Pedosphaera parvula Ellin514: one gene and its partner. The protein of the gene in region 2 interacts with the protein of the main gene of each other region in a pairwise test. Links are inferred from orthologs where the notes say so. Each region holds a gene or a part of one and is shown on either strand. Other genes may lie near its edges. The genes, in order: CFLAV_RS09735 and priA.

The links.
Region 1: the proteins of priA (region 2) and CFLAV_RS09735 interact in binary tests that used the Escherichia coli proteins (3 or more experiments, as listed by UniProt). The link is inferred for Pedosphaera parvula Ellin514 from one-to-one orthologs.

The regions. Positions count from the first base shown.
Region 1 is NZ_ABOX02000010.1:13,193-16,266, forward strand. What follows is about bases 39-2,792. They hold CFLAV_RS09735 (single-stranded DNA-binding protein), read right to left. Parts: upstream 1,770-2,792; coding sequence 1,308-1,769; downstream 39-1,307. Other genes in these bases: CFLAV_RS33680 (VWA domain-containing protein), read left to right, coding at 39-569; rplI (50S ribosomal protein L9), read right to left, coding at 658-1,254; CFLAV_RS09740 (30S ribosomal protein S6), read right to left, coding at 1,778-2,089; pth (aminoacyl-tRNA hydrolase), read right to left, coding at 2,104-2,697; CFLAV_RS09750 (50S ribosomal protein L25/general stress protein Ctc), read right to left, coding at 2,746-2,792. Also shown: more of CFLAV_RS33680, read left to right, coding at 1-38; more of CFLAV_RS09750, read right to left, coding at 2,793-3,074. UniProt on the Escherichia coli protein: Plays an important role in DNA replication, recombination and repair. Binds to ssDNA and to an array of partner proteins to recruit them to their sites of action during DNA metabolism. Acts as a sliding platform that migrates on DNA via reptation.
Region 2 is NZ_ABOX02000030.1:11,250-14,540, reverse strand. Bases 212-3,182 are described here. They hold priA (replication restart helicase PriA), read right to left. Parts: upstream 2,873-3,182; coding sequence 551-2,872; downstream 212-550. Other genes in these bases: CFLAV_RS20220 (lytic transglycosylase domain-containing protein), read left to right, coding at 2,968-3,182; CFLAV_RS20235 (SCO family protein), read left to right, coding at 212-295. Outside these bases: more of CFLAV_RS20235, read left to right, coding at 1-211; more of CFLAV_RS20220, read left to right, coding at 3,183-3,291.

The DNA of each region.
Region 1 (3,074 bases), on a different replicon or contig from region 2:
ACGAAAGTGCTTTGAAGCTTAACCAGCAAGATCAGGATGCACAGTTTAACCACCAGTTTGTCCAGACCCAGTTGGAAGAACTCAAGAAAAAGCAGCAACAGCAACAGCAGAATCAATCAAAAGACCAGTCGAAGCAAAATTCCAAGGATCAGAATCAGAAGAATCAGGAATCCCAGGACAAGCAAGATCAACAGAATCAGGAAAAGGATTCTCAGTCCAAGTCCGATCAACAAACGCAGAACAAATCTCAACAAGGCAAAAACGGTCAGGAAAAGAAGGATCAGGGGCAGGAGTCCAATAAGCAAGATCAGGAGAAATCACAGTCGCAGGCGAAGAATCAAAAAGAGCAATCCGAGAAAAAGGATCAGGCGGCTCAAAATCAGGCTGCACAGTCCAAGGAGAAATCAGAAGAGGAGCAGCGCGAAGCAGCAATGATGGCTGCGGGACAAATGACTCCCCAGCAGGCGAAGCAATTACTCGACTCACAAAAAGGCGAAGAAGAAGTGCTCAGATTAGGCCCTTCCTCTGAAAAACAGCTGGGGCGCAACCGCTCACTAAAGAACTGGTGACCAACACTATTGCGACAGGTTGCCTCGTGAAACTAAATAAAAAAGGCAGGCCGTAATGGCCTGCCTTGATTAAACCGTAAAACTCTGATTAAGCCTTGTCACTCTTCGCAGCGCGAGACTTCTTAGGCGCTGATTCAGCGGCGGGAGCTTCAGAACGCTTTCCACGCTTCTCAGTCCTATCGTCCTTCCTTGCGTCGGCAACCGGAGCCTCAACCGCCGTTGGCAAAGGGTTGCTGCTTTCAACTCGCACCTTAAGCGTAGTTGTAACGCCATGATGCAAGCGCAATTCGACACCGTGTTCGCCGAGGGAACGAATCGGCTGTTCGAGATGAATTTTCTTCTTGTCGAGGGCTACGTCGAATTGGGTCTTAAGTTGATCAGCAATCGTGCCTGCGGTGACAGCACCGAACATCTTGCCATCTTCGCCAGTCTTGACGCTGACGACGGCAATTAACTTGGCCAAGCTGCGGGAAAGCTCGGTCATGTGGTTGAGCTCTTCGGCTTCGCGTTCAGCACGCCGTTGCTTCAAAGATTCCAGACGGCGCTTATTTGCACCGGTCATGGGGATGGCTAGACCTTGGGGGATCAAATAATTGCGAGCATAGCCCGCTGCGACCTTAACCTGATCGGACTCGGCGCCCAAGCCGACGATATTGTGGGTGAGAATGACTTCAGTTTTTGGCATACGAAAATTGGAGTTAAAGTTAAATAAAGGTAAAGTGAATAAGCCGCTGCAAGTTAGAATGGAACGTCGTCGTCTTCAGGAGGTGGCACATCAGCGTCGGCACTTTCAGCTTTGGGGGCGGGTGCCGGACGGCTGCGGGGAGCAGGAGCATCAGGGACGCCGCCTTCGCCACGACCACCGCCAGCGCTACCCAGAAATTGAAAACCTTCGAGCGTGACTCCCAAGCGACTCCGTTTCTGTCCCGTTTGCTTGTCGTCCCACTGATCCAGCTTAAGGCGACCTTCCACCATGAAAGGACTGCCCTTCTTTAAGTACTGGCCTATGGTTTCTGCTTGGCGACCAAATGCATCTACATCAACAAAAGTAACCTCTTCCTTGCTCTCACCAGCCTCGTTTCGCCAGGTACGGTTGATCGCCAATGTAATTTTGGCGATGGCTACACCTTTGGGTGTATAACGTAACTCTGGGTCCCGCGTAAGGTTTCCAGCAAGTATGACTTTGTTGAAATTGGCCATGAATCGAATTACTTGGCTTCCACAACTTTCGGTGTCGGCGCACTGCTAAACATGACGCGGTACACGTCAGCATTCAAGGCAAAGCGAGTTTGCAGTTGGGTAATCGCTGAAGGTTTGCACTCGAAAATGACATTCACGTAAAAGCCGGAACTGTTGCGCTTATCCGCGACACGCGCAAAATTGCGCTTATCCATCTTCTGCACGGTTTCCACCCTGCCGCCAGCAGCATTGATCTCATCCGAGAGCTGGTCGATGGTTTCTTTCAGACTCTCTTCTTTGCCCGCTGTGTTCAATATGAACAGACCTTCGTATCTTTTCACTCAGTTTTCCTTTGTTACTCGGAACCTCTTATGGCTCCGTTAAATTGACTCATTGCCTTTTGTATTCCGCCATCCAACCAGCACTCAATCTGGTCTGATGCAGTGTTTAATACTTTATCAACCGTTTTTGCTTCGGCTCCGCTAAACGGTGCCAAAACATAATCCGTAATCTCTCTTCTATCATCTGCCGCCCGCCCGATGCCAAGTCTCAAGCGGGCAAATTCACGAGTTCCCAAATGCTTCTCAATGGACTCCAGTCCATGATGGCCACCACTACTGCCGTTGGCTCGCATTCGAATCTGCCCAAACGGCAAATCAGCATCATCCACCGCAACCACCAGCTGTGGCAAGGGCAATCGATAAAAGGATGCCATCGCACCGACAGTTTCGCCACTGGCATTCATGAAAGTTTGCGGCTTGCACAACAGTATCCGCTCACCATTCCGTTCCGTCCTGGCCAGCATTGCGTCAAACTTTTTCTCAGCGACCCAGGATGCCTTCCAGCGCTCGGCCAGGCATTCCACCAGCCGGAAGCCCACATTATGGCGCGTCAGGGCATACTTGGAACCCGGATTTCCCAAACCGACGATGAGACGCAAATTCTCCATTCCGGGAATGGGAAAGGCAGCCGGACAACGTCCGACTGCCTGTCAAAATTACTTCTTCTTCTCAGGAGCCTTCTTCTCAGCAGCAGGAGCTTTCTCCCCGGCTTTCGCAGCAGGAGCAGCCTTACCAGCCTCAGCACCCTCTTCTTTCTTCTCTTTGATCATCTCAACTTCAGCCGTGCCAGCGCCAGCTTCAGCAGCAGCGGCAGCTTCCTGGGCTTCAGTCAGAGGCGCAGCGACGGCGATCACAGAAATGTGCTTATCACCCAGCACTTCAACGCCTTCAGGAGCCTTAATGTCACCGATGTGAATCGCCTGACCAATCTCAAGATTGCTCACATCCACGGCAATGACTTCCGGAAGATCCTTCGGCAACGCGC
Region 2 (3,291 bases):
GCTCTCTATTTCCTTCGACCCTGAATCGGACACACCAGCAACTTTGCAGGCCTATGCCAACCGTTATTATCACGATTCAAATTATTGGAATTTTGTGAGCGGCGATATTGTGGAAACCACGGCGATTGCCGACCAGGTAGGCGAAAAGTTCGGCAATGAAGGTGGCAGCATCACTCACAATCTCCGCACCGTCGTCATCGACACCCAGGGCAAGGTGCAAAAGATTTTTACAGGCAATCAGTGGACGAGTGATGAGCTGGTGGAAGAGATTGTCAAAGCTGCGAAGGTCAATTAGTAATGGTTTGAGGCTTTTGAATTATGGAACGAAACGACGCATCCAGAAAAGGATTGAAGAGCGATGAGGAACGTTTTACTTACATTTTCAACATTCACCCTCCTTGTGATCTGGCACTCCAGTCAAAATCGTTTCAAGTCAGCTCTGATATTTGGTTTAAGATCAACGAAGCGCAATTAATATTCTTCAATACAATGCCGGGCGCAAAGGAGAGACGGATGCGTGACATGTGCGATGTCCCCTTTGAACTTTGATTTAAGCGAGGTTCACCGGATCGATATCAATAGACAGTGAAACGTCCTCCGGCAGCGACAGCGATTGATTCATCACAGCGAGGCGTTTGCTCACTTCTGACATCTGACGCGCGCGCAGCATTATCTGATAACGGTAAAGCGACTCTGCTCGCGCCAGCGGAGCGGGAGCAGGGCCGGCGATAATGAGCTCCTTGATTCCAGCCAATGCCTTTTCAAGCTCACGTCGCAAATGGTCCGCAGATAGTTTCACCTTCTCTTCGTTACGACCTTTCAAGGTGAGCATTGCCACACGACTTACCGGCGGATATTTCAACTGCTCGCGAAACTCAAGTTCCTGCTCGTAAAATCCGGCAAAGTCGTGACGCCGGGCATATTGGATCGCCGGATGAAAGGGCGTAAAGGATTGCACGAACACCTCCCCTTCAATGTCTCCGCGCCCGGCGCGGCCAGCCACCTGCGTCAACAGTTGGAACGTGCGTTCCCCGGCGCGAAAATCGGCAAGATGCAGCGCCATATCGGCATAAACAATCCCTACCAGAGTCACATTGGGAAAATGCAGTCCCTTGGCAATCATTTGCGTGCCGACCAGGATATCGATCTTACCCAGCCGAAAGTCTCCCAAAATTCGACGGTAATCATCCTTCTTCTTGAGCGTGTCGGAATCCATCCGCTTGATGCGTGCGTGTGGGAAAAGCTTCAGCAATGTGTCTTCCACCTTTTCGGTGCCCAAGCCGGCATAACGAATGTCTGGATTGCCACACTTTGGCCCCGGGCAGAAGGAAGGAACTGGCTCGGTGTGACCACAGACATGACAACAAAGAATTTGCGCGCGTCGATGATAGGTCAACGAAACACTGCAATTGGGGCATTGCGCTACAAATCCGCACAGAGGGCATTGGAGTGAAGTGGAATATCCCCGACGATTCAAAAACAAAATGGTCTGCTCCTTGCGTTCCAAGCGCTGCTGAATTGCTTCCTTTAACTGCGGGGAGTAAATGGGAATGCTCTTGCCCTTGCGCATTGCCTGCCTCATATCGACCACGCGTACCAAAGGCATCTTTTTGGCGTCCACCCGTTCCAGCATTTCCAACAAAATGTACTTCCCCCGGCTGCAATTATAAAAACTTTCCATGGAGGGCGTCGCCGAACCCAGCACCACTGTGGCGCCTTCCATTCGACCCCGAACAATCGCCACGTCACGCGCATGGTAGCGCGGCGACTCCTCCTGTTTGTAGGTATGCTCATGCTCCTCATCAACGATGATCAAGCCCAACGGATCCACCGGCGCAAAAATCGCCGAGCGTGCGCCGATGACAATCCGTGCGCGCCCCTGGCGAATCTTATGCCATTCGTCATGCCTCTCGCCGGCTGAGAGATGACTGTGCAAAACGGCCACCAACGTTTGCAGCGGGCCGGAACTGAAGCGCGCTTTAAATCGCTCCACCGTTTGCGGCGTGAGGGAAATCTCCGGCACCAACACAATCGCGCCCTTCCCTTGCTCCAACGCATGGGCCAGGGCTTGCAAATACACTTCGGTCTTGCCGCTGCCGGTTACGCCATGCAGCAGAAAAACAGAGCTGGCATTCTTCGGTTCCGTCTGCGGGACGTCATCAGACTGCAACCGAAAATTATTTGAACTGGAAACCGGCGTCATGTCACCGGCGCTGGCAGTTGATGGCTTGGCTTGCTGGCCATCCATGGCGGCAATGATCCGCTCTAGCGCGCGGGCCTGCTGAGGATTCAGCGGCAGCGGTTGTGAAGGCAAAATATGCTCATGTGCGTAGGGGTCGCGTTCCGAGATTTCCGTGGTGATCGTAACCAGGCCCTTGTCCTCCAGACTCCGCACCGTCGCTGCCGTGGTTTCAGCAAGATCAATGAGTTCCTGTAACGGCAATTCCTTTCGCTCTTCCAGTATCCGGTAAACTTCTTGCTGCCGTTTGGGCAGCTTGGGTAATGGCTCAGTTTGAGGCAAAGCCCTTACAAATAAACGCTCGCGCCATCCGGCCTGTTCCTTGCGGACGGCGTCAGGCAGGACGCTCTTAAGGGCGATCTCGGGCGGACAGCAATAGTATTCACCAATCCAGCGGGCCAGTTTGAGGATTTTGGGAGTGACCAGTGTTTGGGCTCCTATAACTTTGAGGATGGGGCGTAAATTCGCATGAGCCGATTCCTCCGCCATCGCCGTCACACAGCCCAAAACTTTGCGCGCACCGAACGGAACCTGGACACGACTTCCCACATCCACCTGGCTTGCCAATTCCGAGGGGATGAGGTAGTCGAATTCCTTGCGGAGGGCAATTTCCAAGGTCACGCGAGCGATCATCGGCACCAAGATAGTTTAAAAACAGGGATTCGCAAAGGCTGGAAGCGTTCGTTTTTCGCTTCCCGTTCACGCCCCGCCTTCGGTACAAGAGGGAGGTGAAACGGCCTGCAGCCATCGTAATTTCGTTGCTAATGCTTTTGGGCGGGCTCATTGGCTTTTGGCGCTGGTTTAATTGGCGTGAACATAGCCAGGATGGGCCGATTTTTAGCGCCGCTGCGCACTATGGCGTTGACCCGGCGCTTGTTAAAGCGGTGGTATGGCGGGAAAGCTGTTTCAATCCGGGACTGACCGGCCGGGCCGGAGAAATCGGTTTGATGCAGATCATTCCGAAAGCCGCGGGCAAGGATTGGACCGATGCTGAACATTTGGGCAACCTCAACCCGGAGCATCTTTTTGATCCCGTCACCAATACTCTCGCG